Regions from separate parts of the Comamonas sp. C11 genome, predicted to be linked through region 1. Evidence: predicted binding sites of a transcription regulator. Region 1 holds the regulator's gene; the other holds the start of a gene.
The links. The regulator sigma-54, encoded in region 1, starts transcription at its own class of promoters, with help from an activator protein. The targets are predictions, from matches to a motif close to TGGCANGNAANCTGCTTT.
Positions count from the first base shown of each region.

Region 2: a site for sigma-54 is predicted at 9,607-9,624, ahead of NOX35_RS24400 (DUF3567 domain-containing protein). Genes of this name have one in related genera too.

Region 1 covers NZ_CP101743.1:5,467,984-5,482,352, forward strand. The annotation lists gene NOX35_RS25255 (DUF711 family protein) at 1-865, shown strand, start outside; gene NOX35_RS25260 (aspartyl/asparaginyl beta-hydroxylase domain-containing protein) at 999-1,919, shown strand; gene NOX35_RS25265 (RNA polymerase factor sigma-54) at 2,110-3,711, opposite strand; gene lptB (LPS export ABC transporter ATP-binding protein) at 3,857-4,639, opposite strand; gene lptA (lipopolysaccharide transport periplasmic protein LptA) at 4,636-5,292, opposite strand; gene NOX35_RS25280 (thiol:disulfide interchange protein DsbA/DsbL) at 5,423-6,073, opposite strand; gene NOX35_RS25285 (SPOR domain-containing protein) at 6,229-6,933, opposite strand; gene argS (arginine--tRNA ligase) at 7,035-8,744, opposite strand; gene NOX35_RS25295 (TonB-dependent receptor) at 8,901-9,260, shown strand; gene NOX35_RS25300 (DUF2214 family protein) at 9,326-9,772, opposite strand; gene NOX35_RS25305 (LysR family transcriptional regulator) at 9,857-10,792, opposite strand; gene NOX35_RS25310 (sensor histidine kinase KdpD) at 11,181-12,380, shown strand; gene NOX35_RS25315 (response regulator transcription factor) at 12,393-13,079, shown strand; gene NOX35_RS25320 (hypothetical protein) at 13,149-13,508, opposite strand; gene NOX35_RS25325 (malate synthase G) at 13,977-14,369, shown strand, end outside.
Region 2 covers NZ_CP101743.1:5,286,017-5,300,385, reverse strand. The annotation lists gene NOX35_RS24440 (AbrB family transcriptional regulator) at 2-1,111, shown strand; gene NOX35_RS24435 (hypothetical protein) at 1,417-1,749, shown strand; partial or broken gene NOX35_RS24430 (DUF1016 domain-containing protein) at 1,857-2,054, shown strand; gene NOX35_RS24425 (glycerol-3-phosphate responsive antiterminator) at 2,071-2,637, opposite strand; gene NOX35_RS24420 (FAD-binding oxidoreductase) at 2,639-4,186, opposite strand; gene NOX35_RS24415 (glycerol-3-phosphate dehydrogenase/oxidase) at 4,180-5,862, opposite strand; gene NOX35_RS24410 (FGGY family carbohydrate kinase) at 5,859-7,400, opposite strand; gene NOX35_RS24405 (nitrate/nitrite transporter) at 7,414-8,871, opposite strand; gene NOX35_RS24400 (DUF3567 domain-containing protein) at 9,110-9,409, opposite strand; gene NOX35_RS24395 (DUF3108 domain-containing protein) at 9,694-10,854, opposite strand; gene NOX35_RS24390 (IclR family transcriptional regulator) at 10,880-11,671, opposite strand; gene NOX35_RS24385 (fumarylacetoacetate hydrolase family protein) at 11,781-12,851, shown strand; gene NOX35_RS24380 (TraB/GumN family protein) at 12,876-13,910, shown strand; gene NOX35_RS24375 (tripartite tricarboxylate transporter substrate binding protein) at 14,011-14,369, shown strand, end outside.

The DNA.
Region 1 (14,369 bases):
CGCCTGCGTGAACATCGATCTGGATGAACACGGCTTTCTGCAGACCGACTTGCTGGCCCACAGCGTGCAGGCGATTCAGCAAATCGCGCGCACCACGCCGCGCGGCGAAGGCAACTTCAACTTCACGGTCAACTTCAACTGCGCGCCCGGCATTCCCTATTTCCCGGCCAGCTACCACCGCGGCAAGCACCACGGCGCCCTGGTGCTGGGTCTGGAGACGCCAGACCTCATGGTGGCTGAACTGCAGCAGCTGCAGCAGCAGCGCCTGCAGCTCGATCACGCGGCGTGGTTCAGGCTCGCATTCGAGCGCCTGAGCCAGACCCTGAACGAGCATGCCACTGCCATCCAGCGCTGTGCCGACGGCGTGACGCTGGCCGAGGGCTGGCATATCGCGGGCATGGACACCTCGGCTGCGCCGTCCAAGTCCTGCGCCTCCATGGTCGATGTCTACCAACTGCTGGGCGTGCCCTGTTTCGGCGCCAGCGGCACGGTGGAAGCCTCGGCCCTGCTGACCCGCGTCTTCAAATCGGTCAGCGGCGTGACGCAGATCGGATTCAGCGGCCTGATGCTGGCCGTGACCGAGGACGAAGGCCTGGCCCAGGCCAGTCTGAATGACGAATTCGATATCCGCGCCCTGCTGACCTATAGCAGCGTCTGCGGCATCGGCCTCGATACCGTACCCGTGCCGGGCGACAGCAGCGCCGAGCAGATCGCTGCCGTCATGCGCGATACGGGCACCATGGCTTTTCGCCTCAACAAGCCGCTGACTGTGCGCCTGTTCCCCGTGCCGGGGCTCAAAGCGGGCGACAGAACGGCCTTCGAGAGTGCCGATCTGTGCAACTGCGCCGTACTGGCTCTGCCTTGAGCATCTAACAGGCGGGCTGCTGCGCCTGGCCGTCAAGCGCCGGCAGCTATTGCTTTTGATATTCCCCTACCCCGGTTCTGTTTGACCTGCCCCCATGGTGGCCGCCGGGGTGCCCCCGGTAAAATTGGCTCTTATGGCAAAAATTATCGTTCTGGCACTGGTGCTGCTTTTCTTTGGCTGCGGGCTGTACATGCATCTGCGCGGCAAGGTGCGCCACAAGGTGCTGCGCCAGCTGTTTGATCACTCCACGTTCACGGCGCCGTTCAACGTCTTCATGCTGATGTTCAGCAAGGTACCGCGCACGCCCTACCTGCCCACCAGCACCTTCCCCGAGCTGGCACCGCTGCAGGCCAACTGGCGTGAAATCCGCGAGGAAGCCGTCAATCTGCAAAAGAACATGCAGATCAAGGCCGCCGCCAACAACGACGACGCAGGCTTCAACTCCTTCTTCAAGACCGGCTGGAAGCGCTTCTACCTCAAATGGTACGGCGACGCCCACCCCTCGGCCATGGAGCTGTGCCCCAAGACCACGGCCCTGGTGAAGTCGATTCCCAGCGTCAAGGCTGCCATGTTTGCCGAGCTGCCGCCCGGCGCCAAGCTCAATCTGCACCGCGACCCCTATGCAGGCTCGCTGCGCTATCACCTGGCCGTGCTGGCCCCCAACGACGACCGCTGCATGATCGAGGTCGACGGCCAGCCCTATAGCTGGCGCGAAGGCGAAGGCGTGATCTTCGACGAGACCTTTATGCACTGGGCCGAGAACCGCAGCGAGGGCAACCGCATCGTGCTGTTCTGCGACGTGGAGCGTCCCATGACCAATGGCTTTGCCCAGTGGCTCAATCACTGGCTGGGCAAGAATGTGGTGGCCGCCGCCAGCTCGCCCAACAACGAAGGCGATCCGCGCGGCATGATCAGCAAGCTGTTCAAGATCTCGTTCTATGCGGGCAAGTACCGCCGCGCCTTCCGCAACTGGAATCCGACCTTCTACAAGATCCTCAAGTTCGGACTGATGATCGGCGTGCTGGTCTGGTTTATCTGGTGGCTGGTTTCTTGATAACCCCCTGAGGCGCTACGCGCCTTCCCCCTGGCCGGGCGCCCCCAAGGGGGACGGCGGCATCGCCGCAAGGGCGGCTCTTGCTCGCTGCCCCTGACTTGAGAAATGCCTTATCAAGGCTCCCGCCCTAAATGCAGAACAAGAAAGCCGCTGTGCGATGCATCAGCGGCTTTCTTGTTTCTGCGGTGCCCTACAGCGCCTTGCGCAGCGTGGTCGTCGGTATCTTGAGCTGCTCGCGGTATTTGGCGACGGTGCGGCGCGCGCACTCGATGCCCTGCTCCTTGAGCATATCGGCCAGCTTGGCGTCCGATAGCGGCTTCTTGGCATCTTCGGCATCGACGAACTGCTTGATCAGCGCACGCACGGCCGTGCTGGAGGCACTGCCGCCGGTTTCCGTGCCCAGGCCCGAGCCGAAGAAATACTTGAGCTCGAAGGTGCCCTGGGGCGTGGCCATGTACTTGGCCGTGGTCACGCGGCTGATGGTGGACTCGTGCAGGCCCAGGGTGTCGGCGATATCGCGCAGCACCAGCGGGCGCATGGCCAGCTCACCATGCACAAAGAAGTTCTTCTGCCGCTCCACGATGGCTTCGGAAACACGCAAGATGGTGTCGAAGCGCTGCTGGATGTTCTTGATGAACCAGCGCGCCTCCTGCAGCTGCTGCTGCAGCGCCGCATGGCCGTCGCTGTTCTTGTGGCGGCGCAGCACACCGGCATAGATGTCGTGCACGCGCAGACGCGGCATGACCTCGGGGTTGAGCTGCACGGAAAAGTCCATCCGGCCGGCGCCGGCCCGCACCGGACGCACGATGACATCGGGCACCACGATATGGCGTTCCACATCGACAAAGCGACGCCCCGGACGCGGCTCCAGTCTGGCAATCAATGCCATGGCCTCGCGCAGTTGCTCCTCGCGCGCGCCGCACAGGCTGGTGAGCTTGCGCAGATCGCGCCGCGCCAGCAGGTCCATGGGCTGCGCACAGATGGCCTGCGCCAGCAGCAGCCGGTTCATATGCGCCTCGGTCGTGCCCTCGTCCTCGGCGGTGCGGATCAGGTCGCGCAGCTGCAGCTGCAGGCACTCGGCCAGATCACGCGCGCCCACGCCCACGGGCTCCAGGCTTTGCAGCAGCTTCAGAGCAATGACAAAGTGCTGCTCCAGCTCCTCGCGCTCTTCCAGGTCGTCGCCGGCTAGGCTCTGCGCCAGCTCCTGCAGGGAATCCTCGAGATAGCCGTCGTCGTTGAGCGACTCGATGAGAAAGCGCAGTGCCGCCATGTCCGCCGCGCCCAGATGCAGGCTCAGCGCCTGACGATGGAGAAAGTCGGTCAGGCTCTGGTGCTCGCGCGCCAGATCGATGGCATCGGTTTCGTCATCGCCATCGCGGTTGCGTGTGGAGCTGCTGGCCGAGGGCGTATCCCACTCGCTGCTGGATTCGCCGCCCCATTCCCCGTCCTGGCCGTCCATGCCGTCGGCCTCCCAGTTCAGCGTTTCCGGGGTCTCGGCACTTGGCGTCTCCGCTATTGTTTCAGCAGCTGCTTGCGTTTGCTTCGCATCATTTTCAGCATGAATACTGTCTGAAGTGTTGTATTCACTTGCGCTAGCAGCTACATCTACAGGAGCATCTCCCGTAGATTCGGCCTCATCGCCAGCACGTTCCAGAAAAGGGTTGTCGACCAGCATCTGCTCGACTTCCTGCGCCAGCTCCAGAGTGGAGAGCTGCAGCAGCTGAATGGATTGCTGCAGCTGCGGCGTCAGCGACAAATGCTGCGAAACGCGTAGCGAGAGACCTGGCTTCATCGAGGCGCGGCTCCCAGACAATCATTGCAAACGCGCACAGTGCCATGGGTTGGCAGCCGGGTCTCCCCAGGGCAAACCCCGGCGCAGCCGGTCAGGGTCCCTTCCGGGGGCAGCGACCACACAAAGTGAAGGAGCGTGGGGGTCATCACATTCTGAAATGTTCGCCCAGATAGACGCGGCGCACATCGGCGTTCTCCACGATCTCCTCGGGCGTGCCTTCGGCCAGCACATGGCCGTCGCTGATGATGAAGGCGTGGTCGCAGATGCCCAGCGTCTCGCGCACATTGTGGTCGGTAATCAGCACGCCGATGCCGCGCTCCTTGAGGAAGCCGATGATGCGCTGGATCTCGATCACCGCAATCGGGTCGATGCCGGCAAACGGTTCGTCAAGCAGGATGAAGCGCGGTTGCGTGGCCAGGGCTCGGGCAATTTCCACGCGACGGCGCTCACCGCCGGACAGAGCCAGTGCCGGCGACTGGCGCAGATGCTCGACGCGCAGCTCCTGCAGCAAGCCGGTGAGGCGCTTTTCGATCTCGCCCTGCGTCAGCGTCTTGCCCTGCTCGTCCTTTTGCAGCTCCAGCACGGCGCGCACATTGTCTTCCACGCTGAGCTTGCGAAAGATGGAGGCTTCCTGGGGCAGATAGGACAGGCCCAGACGCGAGCGTTGGTGAATCGGCATGCCGCCCACCGGCTGGCCGTCGATGAAGATCTCGCCGCCGTCGCTGCGCACCAGGCCCACGATCATGTAGAACGATGTGGTCTTGCCCGCGCCGTTGGGGCCGAGCAGACCGACCACCTCGCCTTTTTGCACGGACAGGGACACATCCTTGACCACCTTGCGGCTGCCGTAGGACTTGGCCAGATGCTTGGCTTCCAGGCGGCTGTCGGACTCGCCGCTGCGGCTGCTGGAGAAAGTCGGCTCGCTCATTTCTTCTCGTCGGCTTTCTCGCCGCCCAGCGTCATGCTCTGGCGCAGCTGCGTGCCAGGTGTTGCAGGCTTGGGCTGGGCTCCCGGCGTGCCGTCCTTGGGCGCCATGATGGCGCGCACACGACCGCCCTGCCCCACGGAGGAGCTCGGCAGGCCGCCGCTGGTCTTCTGACCATCGACGGTATAGACGTCCGTGATGTTGTTGTAGACGATGATGGAGCCCGTGACCTGATCGCTGAGCTGACCGCCACGGTAGCGGCGCATCTCGCCACGGCGGATGAACTTGACGATATCGGCCTTGCCGTCGTACTCGATGACTTCGCCTTCGCCCTCGATGAACTCCTCGGGCTGACCGGCCACGGTATCGCGCTTCTGACGGAAGAATGCTCGCTTGCCGGCCTCGGCCTTGATCACCCCGTACTGATAGCCCTCGGCATCCTGCCGCACATCGAGTTGGGCGCCGCGCAGCACGATGGAGCCCTTGGTCATCACCACATTGCCGGTAAAGACACTGGTCTGCTGCAGCTCGTCATGACGCAACGCATCCGCCTCGATATTCATGGGCTTGGCGCTGTCGGCTTTTTCGGCATGGACAATGCCGGTCGCTGCTGCCAGGGCGCAGGCCAGCGCAAGAGGTATGAGTGTTTTTTTCATGGAAGGCACGTTTCTTGCATCCATTGTAGTCATTCCCTTTTTGCAACTTGCGTAAAAAACACCCACAAAAAAGCCCGCACGGCGGCGGGCTTGCTGGGCATCAAACGTCACTGGCGTCTGCTGCCTGATCTCAGGCCTTGCGGCTGGAGGCGATCAGCGCATTGACCACGCGCAGCACATTGTCCATATTGCCGGCCCTGGTGCCGTCCGTGTAGTAGCGGCCGGCCACACCCATGGCGGGCACGCCTTCCACGTCATACTCGTTTTGCAGCTGGGCGGCCTTGCGCGCCTGATTGGCCACGGTGAAGGAGTTGTAGACCTCCTTGAACTTGGCCAGATCCACGCCCTGCTTGCCGACCCAGTCAAAGATGGCGTCATCGGTCTTGAGCAGATTGCGATCCACGTGAATGGTACGGAACACCTTGGCGTGCAGCTGGGGCAGCAGGTTCATGCCCTCCAGAGCGTAGTAGAGCTTCTGCTGCGGCACGAAAGAGGCATTGAAAGCCACGGGCACGCGGCGAACCACCACATCGGCAGGCTGGCTCTTGGCCCAGGCTTCGAACTGGGGCTCGAAGACATTGCAATGCGGGCAGCTGTACCAGAAGAACTCGACCACCTCGACCTTGCCGGCCGGCGCGCTCACGCTGGCGGGCTTGCCGAGCTTGATGTAGTCCTTGCCTTCTTTGGGCGCAGCGCCCTGGGCCCAGCTGGAGGAGGCACCCAAAGTCAGGGCACCGGCAGCAGCTGCCGAGGCAGCCAGAGAGAATTCGCGACGTTTCATCTAAAAAAACTCCTGTATCAGGTCTGCAGTATCAGAGCCCAGCGGCCCCAAAAAGTTCAGCAAAGTCCTAAATCTCGCACCCGCTGTCTGGGACGCCTCGGGCCGCAGCCTGAGGGATCCGCAGAGAGAGGCTGCACAACGCCTCGCAGGGCCGATTATCGCGCTGCACGCACCAGGGTCGAGTCCACGCCCGCGCCATCAAGCTTGCCCTTGAGCTGCTCCGCGTCGTCACGCTTGCTGAACGGCCCCACGCGCACGCGGAAAACGGTGATGCCGTTCTGCTCACGCTCGCTGATGCGCGACTCCCAGCCCAGCATGGCCAGCTTGGCACGCTGCGCTTCCGCTTCGCTCTGGCCGCGGAAAGCACCGGCCTGCACAAAGTAGTTGAATGCAGAGTCCGAAGAGGATGCAGTCTGCGTGGCCGCCTTTTCCTTGTCTGCACGCGCCTTGTCTGCCTTGTCGGCGGCGGCGGAGCGTTCCTTGACCAGATCACCCAGCGGATCGCCCGATGCGGGCTTGGCCGTCTTGTCCGGCGTCGCTGGTGCCGGCGGCGTGGTGACTCCGCCGGTTGCAGTAGGCTGTACCGCAGGCGTGGGCGGCGACACCGTCACGTCGCTCGGAGGAACTGGTGGTGTCACCGGGGGAGGCGCAGGCTGGCGGCTCTGCAGCGGTGCGTTGGGATCCCAGTTCTTGTTGCGCTCGGCCTCGGCCGCATCGCGCTGAGTGTTGTTTCCACCCTTGTTGAGGAAAGGCACCGGCACCTTGGTCACATAGATGGCCACGGCCAGAGCCGCAGCCAGACCGATGACCATGCCAAAGATAAGCCCCAGGATGGTTCCACCGCGTTGCTGGTTCTTCATATCAGTCGCTTAACGCTTTCTGCTTCAGTTATTCCATTCTCAGACCCATCGGCCACTGACAGGCAAGGCCGGCAAGGCGACCGATGGACAGGAAACTGGGATTACATGCGCTCGGGTGCGCTCACACCCAGCACCGCCAGCCCATTGTGCAACACCTGGGCCGTGGCAGCGACCAGGGCCAGACGTGCGAGCTTGACCTTTTCGTCGTCCACCAGAATGCGCTCGGCGTCGTAGTAGCTGTGATAGCTGGAGGCCAGATCGCGCAGATAGAAGGTCACGTCGTGCGGTGCATTGCCTTCGGCAGCAGCGGTCAGCATCTCGGGGTACTTGGCCAGCAGCAGCATCAGGGCCTGGGCCTGCGGGCCTTCCAGTGCGGACAGGTCCACATCCTTGAGTGCCGCCAGGCCGGCACCGCCGGCTTCCTGCCAGGCGCGCAGCACGGACTGGATCCGCGCATGGGCGTACTGCACGTAGTACACGGGGTTGTCGTTGTTCTGGGCCACGGCCAGATCCACGTCGAAGGTGTACTCGGTGTCGGGCTTGCGCGAGAGCAGGAAGAAGCGCACCGCGTCCTTGCTGGTCCACTCGATCAGATCGCGCAGCGTGACGTAGGAGCCGGCGCGCTTGCTGATCTTGACCTCTTCGCCGTTGCGCACCACGCGCACCATGGTGTGCAGCACGTAGTCGGGGTAGCCCTCGGGAATGCCCACATCGGCAGCCTGCAGGCCGGCGCGCACGCGGGCGATGGTGCCGTGGTGGTCCGTACCCTGAATGTTCACCACCTTGGTGAAGCCGCGCTTGAACTTCTGGATGTGATAGGCCACATCGGGCACAAAGTAGGTGTAGCCGCCGTCGGTCTTGCGCATCACGCGGTCTTTGTCGTCGCCGTAGTCGGTGGACCTGAGCCACAGCGCGCCGTCCTGCTCATAGGTCTTGCCGTTGGCGATCAGGCGGTTCACGGTCGCTTCGACATGACCGTTTTCATAGAGGCTGGACTCGAGGTAGTACTCGTCGAACTTCAGGTTGAAGGCCTGCAGGTCCTTGTCCTGCTCGTTGCGCAGATAGGCCACGGCGAACTGGCGGATGTTGTCGTAATCCTCGACATCGCCGTTGGCGGTGAACTCGCGGTCATCGGCCTTGATGGTTTCCTTGGCCAGGAAAGCCTTGGCGATGTCGGCAATGTAGTCGCCGTTGTAGAAATTCTTGGCCAGCGGGTTTTCGCTGTCGGTGGGCCAGCATTCGTCACCGGGCTTGAAGCCTTTGGCGCGCAGCTGGGTGCTCTTGGTCAGGGTGTCGATCTGCACGCCCGCGTCGTTGTAATAGAACTCGCGGTGAACCTTCCAGCCCTGGGTGGAATAGAGGTTGCTGATGGCGTCGCCGATCGCAGCCTGGCGGCCATGGCCCACATGCAGAGGGCCGGTGGGGTTGGCGGAGACGAACTCGACGAGGATGTTCTCGCCGCGATCGGCCTGGTAGCCGAACTTCTGGGCTTGCGCCAGCACTTCGCGCACCACCTCCTGCTTGGCAGCAGGCTTGAGGCGGATGTTGAGAAAGCCCGGGCCCGCGATTTCAATCGCATCCACCCACTGCTGGAAGGCTGCGGTAGCCTCCAGCGCGGTCTTGAGCTGCTCGCCCAGGGCGCGCGGGTTGGCCTTCAGAGGCTTGGCCAGCTGCATGGCCGCCGTGCAGGCGAAATCGCCATGGGCTGCCACTTTGGGGTTTTCAAACGCAGCGCGTGCGCCAGCGCCGGGCGAGAGTGTTTCGAGCTCAGCAGCCAGGGCTGCGAGCAATTCCTGTTTGACGGAGAGCATCGCGGGATTTTACGTGCCGGATTCAAGTCCTGCCGAATCGCTGGCGCCACACCCTTGTTCCAGGGCCGGTTCACAGGCTGCAGGGCCGCATCCGCATGTCTCGCCGGCCATACACAGCCATCACGCAAATGAAAGTCATTCTCGTTTAAACACGGAATGCAGGCCAAGCTCACGTTCAGCGGCGAGCTCAGCCGCTGCTGGAGCCTGAGCCTGTCTGCCGGCGACACCTTCAACCGCAACATCTACGAGCGCGACATCAACAACCAGGGCCTGGACTTCAATACCTACACGCCCAGGCACATATTGCGCCCCTGGATCACCTACCGGCTGCCCGGCGCCTGTAGTGCCGTGTGGAGCAGCTATGTGCGCTACCAGATCAACAGGCAATGGCAGGCCTCGCTGACTCTCAACAATATGTTCGACAAGCGCTGCTACACCTTGATCGGCAACCAGGTCAACAGCAGCCACCATGGCAATCCACGTAAGGTGATGCTGACGCTGCGCGGCAGCTTCTGAATGCCGCAGACGTGAAAAAGGCCGCTTTGCAGCGGCCTTCGCCCTTCGCACGGCCCGGCACAGGCCTACATGCCGCGCGCCCAGAAGATGGCAACCACGGCGATCACCGGCACCACATGGCCCTGCCACATCACCCATTTGCGGGTCTGCTTGATCTCTTCGGGCGCCGGCAGCCGGCCGCTCGCATCCAGCGTCTTCTTCCAGCGGCGGAAGGTCAGCGTGGGCTTGAGCGAGAGCACAAAGGCGATGACGAACAGCGTCATCTTGAGGTGGAACAGCGGCGAGGCCGTATAGGCACCCATGCCCTTGACGCCCCAGACCAGGCGCGCGATGCCGGTCAGCAGCAGGATGACGGCGGCAATGCCGTAGATCATGTCCAGCCGCGCCAGACGCTGCACCACTGCGGCATTCATCCATTCCACACGGCACAGGGCGGCCTGGCTGGTCAGAAACACCACCAGGGTCAGGATCGCCAGCAGATGGGCGCTGGCAAGAACAGCTTCAAAGGTCATGGCTTCACAGTAGAAAAAAGGACGGGTTCAGCGGCCTGTATCAGGCCACGGCGACCAGTCCATTGTCTACCGTTTCAGGCCCGCTCAGAGATCCACGCCGAGACGAAAGAAGTCCGGCTGGTTGTAGTGGTGCTTGAGGTAGTCGATCCACATGCGCACGCGCAGCGGCATGTGCTTGCGCTGGGGGAAGACCACGAAGATACCGTTGGGAGGTGCGGCAAACTCTTCCAGCACGGGCACGAGGCGGCCAGCGGCGATCTCGGCCTCCACCTCCCAGGTGCTGCGCCAGGCAATGCCCCAGCCTCCCAGGCACCAGTCGTGCAGCACCTGACCATCGGAGCAATCCAGCGGGCCACCCGGCTTGAAGTGCACGACTTCGCTGGTGCCGCTTTCGGGATGCGGGATGCGGAAGGCCCAGCCCCTCGTCTGCGAGGCGTCGGACGACAGCGTCAGGCAGTCATGCTGGGTCAGCTCGCTGGGATGCTTGGGCGTACCGCGGCGCTCCAGATAGCCGGGCGTGGCCACGCACAGGCGGCGGTTGTCGGCAATGCGCACGCTGACCAGGGCCGAGTCCGGCAGATCACCCACGCGCACCGCGCAATCGAAGCCCTCTCCCGCCAGATCGACCACGCGGTCGCTGAGGTTCAGCGAAATGGTGACATCGGGATGCAGGTCGCGGAAACGCGGCACCAGCGGCGCCACATGGCGGCGCCCGAAACCGGCCGGCGCCGTGATGCGCAGATGGCCCGTGGCCTTGACTCCGCCGGCCGACACGCTGGCCTCGGCATTGCACACATCGGAGAGCAGGCGCTGGCAATCTTCCAGGAAGGCGCTGCCTTCATGCGTCAGCGAGATGCGGCGCGTGGTACGCACCATGAGCTTGACGCCCAGATGCTCTTCCAGAGCGTCCAGACGGCGCCCCATGATGGCGGGCGCCACACCTTCGGCCTTGGCTGCAGCCGTCAAGCTGCCCCTGGTCGCTACCGATACAAAAGACTCAAATGCCTTGAGTTTGTCCATGACCGCTGCTCCTGTCTGGTCCGTGTTGTCTCCTGCTGCGGTAGCGTGCACTATTAATACAAGAGCACATACCGCACAAGCAGTCTTGATTTCTCAAATGTTTTTATCGAAAGTTCTTTAAACAAGAGCGCTGAGTGCTATCACTATAAAAGTCATCAATCAGCGCTGCACGCCTGTCCCGCATGCGACTTCATTGCGATATATCTTACTTAGAAGTCACAAGTTGCCAGTGAATCTTTGATGTTTATATATGTTTATATCAAAATTTACCGTTTTCCCTGAGGCAGGAATATCGCTTATTCGCCAGCGCCATGAGCTTTTGGGCGCAGCCAGACGTTAAACCTATGATTTGCAAAACACATTTACAAATCCGCTGCAGCCCGCCGTCATGAGCTTTTCACCCGCTTCTGCCGCCCAGCTGGCCGATCTGCTGGGCCGCTCCGGCCAGGGCTGTGCGCTCTGGAATGCCGAAGGGCTGCTGCTCATGGCCACTCCCGCCTGGTGCCAATGGCTGGATGTGCCCGAGGGCGCAAGCCCCATCGGCCAGCCGTTGCAGGGTCTGCTGCCTGCCCAGACCTGGCAAGTCCACGGCCCGCGCTTTACCGCCGCCGCCCGAGGCTTGCACCAGGAATATGACGATATACGGCCCGGTGACGCCGGTTCGCAGCACCACCGCCGCATCCAGCTCACGCCCGGCGCCGCCGATGCCCAGGGCCGGCACGAGGTGCTGATGCTGCTCAGCGACATAGGACGCGAATATGCGTGTGGCGAAGTCGTTGCACGCCAGCGCGAGCAGCTGCAGGCCTTGCACGAGCAACTGCGCAGCAGCCGCCAGGACGCGGGCGAGCTCGACAGGCTGCGTACCCTGCTGGACTGGCGCACGGCCATGCTGAGCGAACACAACGAGATGCTGCAACTGCTCTCCCATGAAATCCGCCAGCCGCTGAACAATGCCTCGGCTGCCATGCAGGCCACGCTCAAGGCCATCGAAGATCTGCATCTGGCCGATGCCGCGCCTGCCGCCAGGGCCTTGCTGCGCGCCGAGCATGTGCTGCAGCAGGTGATAGGCACACTGGACAACACCCTGACCGCCGGCACGATCTTGGCAGCGGGCGGCAAGGCCGGTGCCTCCAGCGAGACCGATCTGCCGACATTGATCAAGCTGGTGCTGCACGATATTGCAGCCGACCTGCGCCCGCGCATCGATGTGCAATGGCTGAGCATGGCACGCACCGTACAACTGCATCCGGCGCTGATGCGGCTGACGCTTCGCAATCTGCTCAACAACGCCCTGGCCTATGCGCCCGCAGATACCCGGGTGCAGCTGCGCATCTCCGAGTCCGACGAACCGCTGGCGCTGATTCTGGAAGTCATGGACCAAGGCCCCGGGATTTCCGAGGAGCTGCTCCCGCGTCTGTTCGAAAAAGGCTCGCGCGGCAACCACAGCCACAGCCGCCCTGGTGGCGGTCTGGGCCTGTTCATCGTGCATTCGGTCTTGCAGCTGCACCAAGGTACAGTACAAGCTCTGCCGCACAGCCCGCATGGCACGATCATGCGCCTGGTCATTCCCCAAGGTCTTGCCGAATGAGGTCCGCCGCCCATGCTGCCTGCCACTCTTGCCCTGGTCGACGACGACACCGAGTACTGCGAATTTCTGGCCCAGCATCTGCGCGGCCAGGGTGTGGAGGTCACGGCATACAGCGACAGCAGCGACCTGCTCGCCGACGATGCTCCCTATCGCTTTGATTTCTATGTACTGGATCTGATGCTGCCCGGGGTGGCAGGCACCGAGCTGCTGCGCATCATCCGCAAGCGCAGCCAGGCGGGCGTGCTGATCGTCTCGGGGCGCCTGGGGCCCGAAGTGTTTGCCGAGGTCATCAATGCTGGTGCCGATATGTATCTGACCAAGCCCGTGACCTTCGAGCAGGTGGAACTGGCCGTGCGCGCCGTGCACCGGCGCATCATGACCACGGCCCGCACGGCCACGGCCTGGAAGCTGGACAGCCGCCGCAGCCTGCTGACCGCTCCCGACGGCCAGAGCGTGGAGCTGGGCGCCACCGACCTGATGCTGATGGAGTGCTTTTTGCAGGCCCAGGGCGAAACCGTAAGCCGCGACCATATCCGCAGCCTGCTGACCCATACCAGCGCAGCCGAGTCCGACAACAACCTGCACGCTACCATCTACCGCCTGCGGCGCCGCATCGAAAAGGCGACGCCCGTGGCCGTGCCGCTGCAGTCCCAGCAGAAAGTCGGTTACCAGTTCCGCGCTCCCTTGATCGCGGCCTGATCAATCCGGCGCGGCGCAGAAAGCAAGAACGGGCCTCCAGGCCCGTTGCGTGCCTTCAGACCGGCTGCATCACATGACGAACCTGGACTCCACATCCGAGACCTTGCGCCTGGCCAGGGCCAGGTTGGCACGGCCGTTGTCCAGCACGTAGTAGATGAAGATGCCGTTGATCTTCTCGGCAGGGCGCAGGATGTGATACTGCTTGCCCAGGGTGATCAGAATGTCTTCGATGCTGTCGTTCAGACCCAGGGACTTCATGGTCTTCATCTTGGCGCGCACCACTTCGGTATTGCCCGCTGCGGCCAGCTCCAGGTCCACGCCGGAACCTATGCTGCCCAGCAGCATGCCGCTGTTGTAATCCACCACTGCCGCGCACATGGCGCCATCCAGGGTCATCAGATCTTGCAGGCTTTCGTTCAGATTCGCCATCAGGAGCTCCTTGGTAAAGATTGGCTGGCCGATATCGGAAGATGCTCAATTTGTTTCAAGATTAACAAATCATTTCTGAGCGCGGATATCGACTGATGACAGACAAAGCCTTGTCATTTGATGGCGCGCACTTACTTCAGAAACAAAGATCAGACACGTGAAAACACCGTCAAGCGATTGAAGCTATTGCTTCGGGAGAGACCTCGCGCCGCCTCATCCGGTTTCTGCAAACCATTGCTGAGCCAGTCACCACCGCAGCCGCCGCGCATATCGGTCAGAACTGACGAGCTCTGGCGCCTTTGCTACTTAAAAACGCATAAACCCCAGAGACTCCATATAAAAACATCATGAGTTCTGAACTATTTAGGCTATTTATGTACTCAAAAAATTCAAATACAGTCTCCACACATGCTGCCCATGATGGGCAACGACTCCTGAATCCTGAGACATCACAACCAGAGGTTTCCAATGACTGATCGCACCCAAGTCCACGGCCTGCAAGTCGCCACCGAGCTGTACAACTTTGTGAACACGCAAGTGCTGCCTGGCACGGGCGTGGACCAGGACACCTACTGGAAGGGCTTCGACGCCATCGTGGCCGATCTGGCGCCCAAGAACGCAGCCCTGCTGGCCGAGCGCGATCGCCTGCAGACAGAGCTCGATACCTGGCACAAGGCCAACCCCGGCCCCATCACCGACATGGTGGCCTACCGCAAGTTTCTGACGACCATCGGCTATCTGGTCGAGTCCCCCAAGGATGCCAAGGCCACGACAGAAAACGTGGATGCCGAGCTGGCCATCCAGGCCGGCCCCCAGCTGGTCGTCCCCATCCTGAACGCCCGCTACGCGCTGAACGCCGCC
Region 2 (14,369 bases), 180 kb from region 1:
CATGTCCGTATTGCTTCCCCCCTTGTTTCTGGCCCGTGTGGCCGCTACTTTGCTGCTGGCATGGCTGGCAGCCCAGCTCTGTCTGGTGCTGCATACGCCGCTGCCGTGGATGCTGGGTCCGCTGATTTCCATCTCCCTGCTATCGATAGGCGGGGCGCCCACCCAAAGCTGGGCCAGGCTGCGCGATCTGGGGCAGTGGACGATAGGCGGCGCTCTGGGCCTGTATTTCACGCCTGCGGTGACCGAGCTGGTCGCCGGTCTGTGGTGGGCGATTGCGCTGGCCATTGCCTGGGCCCTGTTGCTGGGCTGGGCCTTCGGGCGCTGGCTGTATCGCGTGCAGGCCCCCTCCATGCTGGGGCAACCGGGCATGGACGAAGAGCGCTTGCGCGCCACGACCTATTTCTCGGGGGCGATAGGTGCGGCTTCGGAGATGACGCTGCTGGCCGAGCGCGAGCATGCGCGCACCGATCTGGTGGCTGCGGCGCACAGCCTGCGGCTGGTGATAGTCACGGTGAGCATTCCTTTTGCCCTGCAATGGGCGGGGCTGCAGGGCGACCCCGGCCTGACGCTGCCCAGCGTGCGCAATGTGCAATGGCCGGGCTTTGCCTGGCTGGCGCTGGCCACTGGCGCCGGGGCATTGCTGATGCTCAGGCTCAGGCGTGCCAATCCCTGGTTTCTGGGTGCGCTGGCCGTATCCATGGGCTTGACCATGGCCGGCCTGGAGCTGTCTGCCGTGCCGCAATGGCTGATGAATGCCGCCCAGTTGGTGATCGGCGTAAGCCTGGGAGTGCGCTTTCGACGTGAGTTCCTGCACACCGCTCCGCGCTGGCTGGGCATGGTGGCGCTGGGTACCGTGGGGCTGATGGCGGTTTGCGCGGGCTTCGCCTGGCTGCTGCACGCTGCCACAGGCCTGCCCTGGGTAACCTTGCTGCTGGGCACCTCGCCGGGCGGCATCACCGAGATGGCCATCACCGCCAAGGTGCTGCAGCTGGGCGTGCCCGTGGTCACGGCCTTCCAGGTCTGCCGGCTGATTGCCGTGCTGCTGCTGGTGGCGCCGCTGTTCCGCTGGGTGGAGGCGCGCGGGCGCCTGCCGGGCCGGACGGTGCAGTAGAGCAGCTTGTATCGCTACACTTGGCGGCAAGCCGAAAGGCCCGGTGCGTAGAAACACCTGAACCGGCGTTGCAGCCCCCACCGTCAATCGGGGTCTTGTTCACGCAGGAATCAAGACCATGTCTTCCGTCTCCCTGGCCGGCCATCATGCCGAGCCTGTCTCCATCAGCCCTCTCCACCAACGGGAGGGCTGACCCATGACCTCCTCCAAAAACGCTGCCCGCGTGGCAGCGCATGCGCTGCCTTGCCCAGAAACAGAGAAGGCCACCCCATCCCCCACCTGGCCAACTTGGCAATAGGCCATGCATGTCTCGCTGTCCATGGCGGAGAGCACGCTGGCGGCGCTTTCCCCTGGCCTGCCACGATAAGCGGGGACGCAATGCGCGCCAGTTCGAAGTGGCATGCGCGGTGGAACTTGCGTTGGCACACATTCGGCGCATGCAGGCCGATCCGCCGCAGGACCATGCGGCATTCGAGCAGCAATGGCACATGGCGGCCAGCGCCATTCAGCTTGCCGACAAGGCCTTCAAGCTGCCTCGCTCACGCTACCGCCACTCGCTCAAGCACATGCGTCTGCACTTCGATCTGCTCAAGGATCTGGTGGAGCGCGTGAAGATGCGGAGCCGGCGAGGGAGCTGAGGCGCAGGGCCGGGCTGTCGGAAGGCAACCCTCCGGTTGTCCTGTGCCGTGAAGGTGACGCAATGACAAGGAGGACACCTGCGGCAGCGGGCAAATCTGCCGCCGCGCCGGTCGGCCTGATCCTGTGCGCCGACAAGGGCCATGCCTTGGCGCGGTATGCGCTGGATGGCTTGTCGACCAAGGCGATGGCGGCCAACTACCGGATGGTATTGCCGGATGCCGAGTTGCTTCAAAAAGAGCTGGAGAGCACTCGACGCAGGCAGGAGTCTCGGCGAGTGCTCCACACGGATGCTGGCCAACCATGACCCTGGCAGCCGCTCCTCACCACAGCCCACTGTCGCTGGTAGATACCGCAATCGCCCCACCGGCCAGCGCCTGCTGCACCTGGTCCTGGCTGCAGACGAAGCCAGAGGCCACGAGCGGCGGCAGGATGCGGCGCTCGGCCTCGGTGATATGGGCCAGCATGGGGGCGGGCATGATCTGCACGAGGTTGGGGTCGCTCTGCTCCACCGCCTTGATGCTGCGCGGCCAGGTGGAGCGGTCGGTGACGAAGACCTTCTGCATGGTCAGCAGCCCGGCCTTGTTGGCGCGCTGGATGGTGGCCACGCGCGTGGACAGCAGGCTGCTGGCGCCCAGGTCCACGAGGTAGTCCACGCCGCCCTTGTCGGGCGAGATGCCGTCGCAGCTGTCGATGTTGACGATGGCGATCTTGCCCGCCCCGGTGATGGTGGAGATCACCGAGCGCAGGCGGCGCAGTTCGATGTTGGCGACGATGGCGACTTCGGCCTGGCTGGCCAGCAGCGCGTCCATCTGCTCGGCCCCGTAAAGGGTGGCGATGACGGGGCGGCGCGCCAGCCGCGCACCCAGGGAGTTGTCCGGGCGGCCCATGTCAGAGGTCCAGCCCCAGCTTGCCGGGGTTGAGCAGGTTCTTGGGGTCCAGCATGCGCTTGGTGGCCTCCAGCAGGGCAAAGGCCGGTCCCAGCGATTGCCGCATGTAGGGCGCGCGCAGCAGGCCCACGCCGTGGTGGTGGCTGAGCGTGGCGCCGTGGCGCAGCAGCACGGCGTTGGCCGCGTCCCAGGCCGCGCGGTACCAATGGGCACGCTGGTCCACGGCCACCTCGCCGCGCAGCGAAAAGTACAGGCAGGCGCCATCCACATAGGCATGCGACTGGTGGGCCGAGCCGGCCAGGGTGCCGGGGATGGCCTGCAGCGCGGCGACCACTTCCTCGTAGATGGCCGGCAGGTCTTTCCAGGGGCCGCACATCTCCAGAGTGTCGGCGACGAAGCCCGGGCCTTTCTTGAAGCCCTCGGCGCTCTTGCCGGTCAGGTAGCGCGTGTCCAGCCAGCGCTCCAGGGTGGCGGCACCGTCCAGCCGTTCACCCAAAGGTGCACACACACGCTCGCAGATGGCCATGACGGCATCGACGATCTCGGGCGCGCCTTCGTCGGCGATCAGCAGCACGTTGAGGTCGCTGCGGCCGAATTGCACGCCGCTTTCCAGCGCGTCATACAGCCGCAGCGCGGCGGGGTTGGCGCCTTGCTGCAGGATCTGGCGGCAGGCTTCCAGGCCCTGGGCAAAGCTGGCAAAGCCATAGGCGATGGCGCGGCCGTGGTCGGGCAGGCGGTGCAGCTTGAAGCGGATGCGCACGATCACGCCCAGCGTGCCTTCCGAGCCGATGAACAGCTGCTGCAGGTCCGGCCCGATGGCCGCGCGCGCGTAGCCGCCCACGGTGACGAGGCGGCCATCGGCCAGCACCACGTCCATGCCGTGGACCATGTCCTCGATCTTTCCGTAGCGCGTGGACAACTGGCCTGCGCCCCGGCAGGCCACCCAGCCACCCACGGTGCTGATGCCGAAGGACGAGGGCCAGTGGCCCATGGTCATGCCGTGGCGGCGCTGGATGGCTTCCTCGAACACGTCGCCGAACATGCCGGCCTCGACCTCGACGATCTGGCTTTGCTCGTCCATCGCGATGAAGCGGTTGAGCGCGCACAGGTCCAGCACGATGCCGCCGCGCAGGGGCAGGGCCGCGCCCGTGACGTTGCTGCGCCCGGCCGAGACGGTGACGGGAATGGCATGTGCATCGGCAATGCGCATCACGGCCTGCACCTGCTCCACGGTGGATGCATGGGCGATGACGGCCTGCGGCGTGGCCGGGTGGCCCGAGGTTTCGGCCACCATGGTGCGTGCCCACCAGTCGCGCGTGCCGGCGACGATGTCGGCGCGCTCGGTCTGCACGCGGTCACAGGCGGCGCGCAGTGCGGCGAGCACCGCCTCGGGCACGGCCACTGGCTTGTGCTGCAGGCCGCAGGGGCTGCCAGTGGCCGCACCTTCGGATGCGGGTGCGGCCTGCGCTGCCCAGCCTGGGGTCGTGGGGGCGCCCACCACGTAGTTGCGGCGGTTGTAGCCACGGGCGATTGCGTCTTTGCTCAGCATTGGATGTCTCCCATCAAAATCTGTTTCTCGCGCTCCATGGCGCGGCGGTAGTCGTGGATCTGCTGCGCTATCTGCGCAGGTGCCAGCCCCAGTTCCTGGGCCAGGATGTCGCCCACGCGCGCTGCGGCGCGGGCCGATGCATCGCGCGCCATGAGGCGTGCGCGCATGCGGCGCGAGAGCACGTCTTCCACCGTGCGCGCCATTTCGTGGCGCGCGGCGTAGAGGACTTCGGCCTCGGTGTGGGGCAGTCCCTCGACGATGGGCCGGGCCAGCGCGGGATGCGCGTCGAGGATGTCGCTGACGAAGCGCGCCTCCGTGCCGTAGCGCTCGCCCAGATGGGCCGACAGTCCGCCCGTGGCCGTGATGGCCTGGGCGTCGTAGCCGGCCGCGCCCAGCAGGAAGGCCGAGGTGGTGGTGCAGCGCGTGCGCCGGCCCAGCAGCTTTTCCACGGCGTCCACGGTCTGCTCGGCCATATGGCGCGAGGTGGTGAGCTTGCCGCCGACGATGGTGACCAGGCCGTCGGTCGCCACATGGATTTCGTGGTTGCGCTTCATCTCCACGGTCTTGCCGCCGGGCGGGCCGACCAGGGGGCGGCAGCCGGCGATGGAGCCGACCACGTCCTCGGGCGACAGGTCCACCTTGAGCGCCGATCGGGCGCCTTCGAGCAGGAAGTCCAGCTCGGCGCGCGTGCAGTGCACGTCGTCCAGGCTGCCCGCATAGTCCTCGTCGGTGGTGCCCAGGTAGGAGACATCGCCCCAGCGCGTGATGGTGGCGCGCCGGCTGCGGCCCGGCACGGGGATGGTGACGGTGCAGTCGTTGCGTATGCGCAGCCAGGGAATGGCCACGTGTACGCCCTTGGCGGGGCGCACGTGCAGCTGCGCCTGCTGGTCGGGCCTGCGGCCATCCCAGTCGCGCAGCCAGACGCCCGTGGCCATGACCACGCTGCGCGCGCGCACCGTGATCTCGCGGCCATCGGCCTGGACGATGGCGCCGTCCACGCCGCCGTGGGCGTTGCGCGTGATGGCGGTGGCCCGGGCATGGTTGAGCACGGCCGCGCCATGGAAGGCCGCCGTGCGCGCCACGGCCAGCGTGAGCCGCGCATCGTCCACGCGCGCATCGAAGTACATGTAGCCACCCAGGAGCTGCTCTTCGCGGAAGGTCGGACAGTGCGACAGCACCTCGGCCTTGCCGAGCTTGCGGTGCAGGATGCCTTCGCGCCAGCCGCCGGCCAGGTCATAGGTCCACAGCAGGCTGCCGAAGGCCTTGGCCAGGCGGGCGTCGAAGACGCCGTCGCGCTCCATCACGGGAAACAGGAAGGGCAGGCGCTGCACCAGGTGCCGCGCATTGCGGCGCAGGCGCTGGCGCTCCAGCAGCGAGTGCCGCACCAGTCCCAGGTTGCCCTGCTCGATGTAGCGCAGGCCGCCATGGACCATCTTGGAGGACTTGGACGAGGTGCCCGAGGCGAAGTCGTCCTTCTCCACCAGGGCCACGCGCAGGCCGCGCAGGCTGGCGTCCAGCGCGGCATAGGCGCCGGTGATGCCGCCGCCGATGACCAGCAGGTCGAATGCCTCGTCGCCCAGCCGCGCGAGCTGGTCCGCGCGCTGCAGCTGCAGCGGTGCGGTCTGGGTCAGCATGGCGCTGTCCCTGCGTTCCTTGCCGAAGGGCCACTGCATCATGCGCGGCCCTCCAGGGCGGCGGCGCGCCCGGGCGCCCGGGCGCGGGCCAGTTCGTCGCCCACGCGGGCGCGCCAGATGCTGCGGCGCTCGCTTCGCTCGTCGACCGCCATGCGCGGTTCGAAGACCGCTTCGGTGCGCAGCGTGGCGCAGGCCTGCGGCAGCCCGTCCCACAGCAGGCCCGCGCTGCCGGCCATGAAGGCGATGCCGCGCAGGCTGGCCTTGTCGGTATCGGTCAGGCGTCGCACGGGCAGGCCGCCCAGGTCGGCCTGGATCTGCAGCAGGGCATCGCTGCCCGACAGGCCGCCGCCCACCAGCAGCTCGCCCACCTCGGTGCCTGCTGCCGCCTCGTCGGCCTGCACGCAGGAGGCCACGGAATGCGCAATGCCTTCGAGGATGGAGCGCGCCAGCTGCGGCCGCGAGGTGGCCATGGACACGCCCGAGATCGAGGCCCGCGCGCCCGGCTCCATGGCCGGCAGGCGCAGGCCGGTGAGCGCGGGGATGAAGACCAGGTCGGCCGGCGTCTCGGCCTCGCGGGCCAGGGTGCTGATCTGCTGCGGGTTGTCGAACCACTGCAGCTTCTCGCAGATCCAGTTGAGCGCCGAGCCCGTGGTGGGCACATAGGTCTCGATGGCATAGCGCGAGACACCGCCCATGCGCCGCGCCGTCATGGTCAGCGAGCTTTCATGGGCCGCGTCATGCGCGGGCAGCTTTGTTCCCGTGAGCACATCAACGAAGCTGCCCGTGCCATGCACGCACAGCGCCTGGCCGCGCTCCAGGCAGCCCAGGCCCACGGCCGCCGCATGCTGGTCGCCCGCGCAGGCCAGGATGGGCACGGCCAGGCCCAGGAGCTCGGTGCGCGTGCGGCCGAAGTCCTGCACGTCCTCGCACAGGCGGGGCAGCAGTTCGGCGGGAAACTCCAGCGCGTCCAGCCAGTCGTGCAGGTAGCGGTGCTCGCCCAGCGCATAGGCGTTGCCCGAGGTCACATTGGTGGGCGTGGTGACCACGGCGCGCGCATCCGACAGATGCCACAGCAGCCAGGAGTCGATGGTGCCGAAGGCCAGCCGCCGCTGGCGCCAGGCCTGGGCCACGGCCGGGCATTCGCGCAGCTTGTGCGCGGCCCACAGGTAGGGCGAACGCACGCCCACGGGCCGGCCCGCGTGGCGGATCAGCCGGGCATCCCAGTCGCCGGCCAGCAGGGCCAGTTCGTCGCGGTGGCGCGCATCCTGCCAGACCATGATGGGCGCCAGCGAACGGCCCGTGGCCGTATCCCAGAGCACGGCCGAGCAGCGCTGGTTGGCAATGGCCAGAGCCACGATCTGCTGGCCGCTGCTCTGGGCGCGGGCGATGGCGCGGCGGCACACGTCCAGCGTGCGCTCCAGCAGCAGGTCGGCGTCCTGTTCGACCACGCCGGGGCGCGGGCAGTGGATTTCCAGCGGCAGATAGTCCTGGGCGGACACCTGCCCGTCGCGCCCCACGACGGCGGCGCGCGTGCCCGAGGTGCCTTCGTCGATGCAGAGGATCACGGCTTCATGGTGCATGGAGTGCTCTCTTTCAGGCGGTGGTTTGAGCGATCTTGGCGGGCGGGGCGGCGTCGTCCGCGAACTGGGGCGCGCCGGGCTCGTCGTCGGGGTTCACTGTGGTGCGCGTGGGGTCCCAGCGGATGGAAAAGCAGACGATGCTGGCCAGCAGCGGCACCACGGACAGGATGAGGAAGGTGTTCTCCAGCCCGTACTGCTGGCGGAACAGCGGGAACACCAGCAGCCCCAGCGCCGCGCCCATGGCGCCCAGCGCGCCGATCACGCCATTGGCGCCCGCGCGCAGCTCGCTGCGGAACGATAGCGTGGACAGGCTCTTGCCGTTGGCGCCGGGCCCGCCCGAATGAAAGAGGATGAACAGCGAGGGCACGGCCACGGCCAGCCAGATGGGCATGCGGCCGTTGAACAGGCCCAGAACCAGCAGCATCAGGAACACCAGCGCAAAGCCGAAGGCCGAGGCCCGCCGCAGGCCCAGCCGGCGCCCGATGACGGGCGACAGGAATCCGCCGACGATGCCGAACACGTTGAACACCAGCGCACCCAGCGTGGCCTCGCGGAAGTCCTTGCCGAACAGCGAGGCGCTGATCAGCGGCAGGTACCAGCCCACGGCAAAGTACTGGATGGACTGGCCTATCTGCACCGTGGCCGCCAGCAGCGTGCGCGGCAGGTAGATGCCGCGAAAGATCAGCAGTACATTGGCCAGCCCGCGCCGCGCCGGGTTGAGCACGGGAAGGCGTTCGGCGGGCGGCGCGGCCTCGAAGCGGTGGCCACGGGCGCCGTAGATGCGCGTCATGGCGCGGGCGGCGTCATCCAGCCTTTCCTTGCGTGCCAGCCAGGTCGGGCTTTCCACCAGCAGCGCAGCCTGCATGCCCAGGATGAACAGGCCGAACACCGCCGTGGCGGCCACCGAATAGCGCCACAGCGAATCGCCCACATCCCAGGAATGGAACCACAGCGCCAGCACCAGGTTGCTGCACACGGCCATGTACCACATGCCCTGCCAGACATTGAGCCGGCTCTTGAGTCGGGCGGGCGTGAACTCGGCCAGCACCGCCATGGCGATGGCGAAGTCGATGCCATAGGCCGCGCCCACGAAGAAGCGGCCGAAGAGGATGGTGGCGTAGTCGGGCGCCATGCTGACCAGCAGCGCACCGGCCACGGCCAGCACCTTGGCGATGACCAGGGGGCGCATGCGGCCCCAGCGGTCGGCCATCCAGCCGCCGATGGGATTGAAGGCAATGGACACCCAGGAGGCCAGCGACGTCATCCAGGCCACTTCGGCCGGCGTCAGTTGCTGGTCGCGCGTCATGGGGCCCAGGCCCACGCTGAGTGCGGAGTTGGAGAATGCGTCGAGGAAAAGTCCGCCGAGTGCCAGCCACCAGATGGTGCCGGCGCGGCCTGAAATGCCCTGGCGTGCGTCGATGTAGGCGATGACATCCTGAACGCCGCGAACCCTGTGGATGCTGGTCTGCATGCTGGCCTCCTGTGTTTCTGCAAGAGGCCGGCAGACCATACAGGCGCGACAAGACCATCTCACAGATGGTCTTCAAATCTTGAACCTGTGCGGCGATTCTAGGCAGCAAGCGCAGCCTGCGGATCAGTGAAAGCACCAGGGTGCGCGCAATGGCCGCGCCCAAAGAAAAGGCCCGCTGCAGAGAACCTGCGGCGGGCCTGGCGCGAACTCCCTTCTTGGGACCCTGCGCTGTGTGCTGTTAGTGAACCACGACAGGCTGCTGGGCCAGGCCCGTGTAGGTGTCGAGAATTTCTTCCACTTCCTCCTCGGTGGGGGCGTCCTGCTGCCAGGCGAGGATCTGCTTCTGGAACATTTCGGCCCAGGAGCCGTCCAGATACACCTCCTTGCCCGAGCGCTTGTCCACGATCTCGAAGCCGTGGCGCGGCAGTTGATGGGCTTGCTGGATCTCGGCCTTGGCTGTGCCTGCCGGAACGTCTGCCTCCATATCGGGACGCAGATGGAGCACCGCAAAGGATTCAGAGTCGTAAAGCATTTGCATGGTGTTCCTCCTTTCACTTCCGTTATGAGCATGCCTGCCATGGATATGGCGACAGGGTGCCGCATTTCAAGGTGGAAATGCCTGCTCTTGGCACTTGGGCACAGTATTCCATGGATTGGACATGGTTGTGGGCAACCGGCTTTCCCGATCTGTAGTAGGCAAGTCCTTGAACGGCGCGACAGCGTTCAGCCCGAGCCGATGCAGGTTGCAGGCCTTGGCAGGGAGGTGAGTGAGCGCTTTGGGCGCAGTGGTCTCGGGGTTTATGCCAGGGTACGGCATGGAGGCTATTGCGGCGCGGGCAGATATTTCTTGAGCTGCAGGTCGACAAAGTCGTCCTGTCCCTGGGTGAGCTTGATGCGCACGGGCAGGTATTGCATGGACGGTGCCAGCCAGACCGATCCGCGCTGGTCGCTGCTGCTTTTGCCGGGCAGCTTGTCCAGACGCAGCGCCATGACGCTGCCAAATGGCAGCTCCAGCGCCTCGCTGGCACCCACGCGGAACTGCCAGCGCACGGCTGAGCGTGCGCTGCTGGTGGTCAGTTCTATCAGTGTGCCTGGCGGATATTTTTCGGGGGCGGCAGCCATCAGGGCCGAGAGCTGCAGAAACACGCTGAGGCGGTCCTGCACGCCATCGCCAATCGCCGCATCGGTCTGGCCGCCGCTGTAGTGCGCCTTGCCGTCGGCTACGTCGAAGGCGGCGGACTGGGTTTTGCGCCCCTTGTCGCTGAAATTGAGCGGCTGCAGGCCCTTGGGCGTGATCAGCCCCTCGCTGGTCTGGGAGCGCTCGCCCAGCAAGAACATGCTGATCGACTGTCTGGCCTGGTAGTACTGGCCGTCATGCTGCCATTGCAGCTGGGCGCCGGCCGAGTATTGAAAACCCTTGACCTGACCCGAGGCGTTGAACTCCAGCGTGGCGGAATTGGGCAGGGTGACGGGCAGTACAGAGCCTGGCGGCAGCGGCGCGCTGCCTGCGGGCGTGACCTGGATGGGGCGGGCCGTGTCGGCAGCATTGGCTTCGGGAGGCTCGGCCATGGGCTCGGGAACCGGCTCTGCAGCAGCAGCGGGCTGCCCTGTATTGGCGGGTGCTTCTGTTTCAGGCGCTTCCTGCGTTTGTTGCTCCTGAGTTGGAGGCGGATTTGACGCCGACTCCTGTTCGTCCGGTACGGGAGCTGGCACGGGAGCAGGAGTCGGCGCTGGCGCACGGGGTGCAGCCTTGGGTTGAGGCGCCGGAGCTGGAGTTGGAGCCGGCTTGGGCGCTGCGGGTGCAGGCGGAGGAGGAGGCGCCTGCAGCATACGCGTCTCCATCACGATCTGGTCGTCCGCTGCCTTGTCCGGCGGGCTCAGTTCGGGCAGGCCCCAGAGCAACAGCCCATGGGCTGCCAGCACCAAGCCGGTGATGGGCAGCAGTGTCTTGCGTGCCTGGCTTGCCTGAGGGGAGCGGCCCATGAGCGTGATTCGGAGATTGCGGGTTTCAGTGGCCGGGAGCGGCGCGCCAGCCCAGATCGCTGGAGAGCTGGCGGGCGGCCGCCTGCAGCGGCGCGTCGATGGCTCCACCATAGTCCGGGTCGAAAGTCGCCAGCGAGCCCAGGGTCATAAGCCCCAGCACGATATGGCCGGAGGCATCGAAGACCGGCACGCAGAAGGCCACGATGCCCGGCAGCACGGTATCGACCACGCGGGCCGTGCCGCGCGCACGGACTTCGGCCAGCATGTCCGCAACGGCCTCTTCGGTCTGGGGCAGGTCCTGGCGTCTGGCCTTGCGTGCACGCTCGATCTCGGGCTCCAGCAACGCGGCCGTAGCCTCGCGTGGCAGCCAGGCGCCGAAGCAGCGCCCCGTGGCCGAGGCCAGCATGGGCATGACGTCGCCCAGGCGCAGATTGGCGGTGACAGACTGCGCCGATTCCTCCCAATGCACGATGGTCGGGCCATGGTTGCCCCAGACGGCAATGGCCAGCGTGTGATTGAGGGTCTCGAGCAGCGCCGGAATGCGCTCCCGCGCCAGACGCACCGGGTCGAGGCGGGCCAGCGAGGCCAGACCGATCTTCAGTGCCGCAGGACCCAGGTCGTAGCGCGAATTGCGCTCGTCCTGCGCCACCAGGCCGATGCGCTGAAAGCTCACCAGATAGCGGTGCGCCTTGGCGGCACTCATGCCGGCGGCGGCGGCGACATCCTTGAGCATCAGCGGGCCGCTGGCCTGCGCCAGCGCTTCGATGAGGGAGAAACCCACTTCGACCGACTGAATCCCTGCGCGTTCCTTTTCCATTGCAATAGAATTGTGTTTTGTTTAGTTAAATCAATTTAACCAATCGTAATTTTGGCTAGCGTTGTCAGGCATTGTGCCAGCACCGCTGCCGTGAGCAGAGGGACAGAGAATGAAACTGGCAACCTACAAGGATGGCTCGCGCGACGGACAACTGATCGTGGTCTCGCGCGACCTGAGCCAGGCCTGCTATGCCACCGGCATTGCCAACCGCATGCAGCAGGTGCTGGATGACTGGAGCTATATGGCCCCCCAGTTGCAGGATCTGTCGCACGAGCTCAATAACGGCAAGGCCCGCCACGCGTTTCCCTTCGATCCCCGGCGATGCATGGCACCGCTGCCGCGAGCTTATCAGTGGGCCGATGGCTCGGCCTATATCAACCATGTGGAGTTGGTACGCAAGGCGCGCAATGCCGAGGTGCCGGCCAACTTCTACACCGACCCGCTGATGTACCAGGGCGGCAGCGATGACTTTATCGGCCCCTGCGACGATGTGATCGTGCCCAGCACGGCCATGGGCATAGACTTCGAGGCAGAGATTGCCGTCGTCACCGGCGATGTGCCCATGGGTACGGATGCCAGGGATGCGCTGGGCGGCATCCGTCTTGTCATGCTGGCCAATGACGTGAGCCTGCGCAATCTGATACCCGGCGAACTGGCCAAGGGCTTTGGTTTCTTTCAGAGCAAGCCCGCCACGGCCTTCAGCCCTGTGGCCGTGACACTGGACGAGCTGGGCGATGCCTGGAAGAGCGGCCGCCTGCATCTGACGCTGCAGAGCACCTGGAACGGCCGCAAGGTCGGCATGTGCGATGCGGGCGAGGAGATGACTTTTCACTTCGGCCAACTGATCGCCCATATCGCCAAGACCCGCAATGTACGTGCCGGCTCCATCGTGGGCAGCGGCACGGTGAGCAACAAGGGCGTGGAGACCGGCAGCGGCAAGAACAAGCGCATGGAATGGCCCAAGGGCTATAGCTGCATTGCCGAAAAGCGCTGCATAGAGACCATTCAGGACGGCACGCCCAAGACCGAGTTCATGCAGTTCGGCGACACCATCCGCATCGAGATGAAGGGCAAGGACGGCCAGAGCATCTTCGGCGCCATCGACCAGAACATTGCGCCGCCCGGCGGCAGCAAGGATGACTTGCACGAAGCTCAGCCTGTGGATAGCTCCGAAGACTAAGCTCTCGTTGCAGTCGTCATGCCCATGCCAAGTCTTAATCTCTCGCGCTGGATTTTGCCTCTGAAGGCCGTGCCGGCCATGGCGCTCGCCTTGTTGACGGGCCTGTCCATGGCGGCAGAACCAGCCGCCGAACCTGCTGCCAGTTGCCCGCCGCCGTTCAGCCCGCCAACACCGGCCGAAGTGCAGGCCATGGCCCCCCATGTGCAGGATAGGGGCCTGCTCTGGCGCGTGCAGGACGGCGAGCGCACCAGCTGGCTTTACGGCACCTTGCATGTGGGCAAGCGGGAGTGGATCCTGCCCGGTCGCACCATCGTGCGCTCCATGTACGGGGTGGACCTGCTGGCGCTGGAGCTCGATGTGCTGAATCCGCAGGTCATGCAGCAGTTGATTGAAGGCTTCCAGGCCCGTGTCGATGCCCCTGCGCTGCCCGCAGAGCTGGAGGCCCGGCTGGCGCAGCATCGAAAGCAGGCCTGTGCCGAGCATCTGAGCACACAACGTCCGGACGCCCAACTGCTGGGCCTGGTCAGCCAACTGGGCCGCAAGCAGGGACTGGTGGCCGAGTTTGGCGCCGATCTGCTGCTGGCAGGCATGGCCCATGCGTTGCACAAGCCTGTGGTGGGGCTGGAGTCGGCGCAGACCCAGCTCGAGGAGCTGCTTTCCGACGATCCCTTGGAGGTGCAGGAAAGCGTGCGCGACGGGCTGGACCAGCTTGATGACCCCAAGGCTCCGGAAATCCTGCAGCAACTGGCGAATATCTGGGTCAGCGGCAACGAAAAACAGCTGGAGAACTATGCCGACTGGTGCGACTGCATCAAGACCGAGCGTGATCGGCTCAAGTACGCGCGCCTCATGGATGGACGCAATCCGGGCATGGCAGATGGCATTGTTCGTCAGCTCCAGCAGGGCAAGACCGTGTTTGCTGCCGTGGGTGCACTGCATATGGTCGGGCCCATGGGGCTGCCCGAGCTGCTGCGTCAGAAAGGCTATCAGGTCGAGCGCGTGAGCTTCAAACTGCCACCCATACAGAAATCGGAGTCAAAACCGATTCAAACCGAATAGAGACAAGCGCAGGCAGCTATCAATTAATAGAAAAAGGCAGCCTGGCGGGGTCCAAAAATCATTCCACAACCCCCCTACATCACCCTCAAGGAGACAAACGATGGATCGTCGTCAATTCCTGGCTGCCGTGGCAGCCAGCTCGGCTGCTGCCGCATCCCCCTTCGCCATGGCGCAGGACTGGCCTGCCAACCCCGTGCGCTGGGTTGTGCCCTACCCACCCGGAGGCGGCACCGATGTGCTGGCCCGCACCGTGGCCGAGTCCATGCGCAAGACGCTGAACCAGACCATCGTGGTGGACAACCGTCCGGGCGCCTCGACCAATATCGGCGGCCAGCTCGTTGCTGCGGCCAAGCCTGATGGCTACACCATCATGTCGGCCGACAACGCCATCCTGGCGTTCAACGAGCACCTGTTCAGCAAGCTGCCTTTCAGCCCCGATAAGGATTTCACCTATGTGGG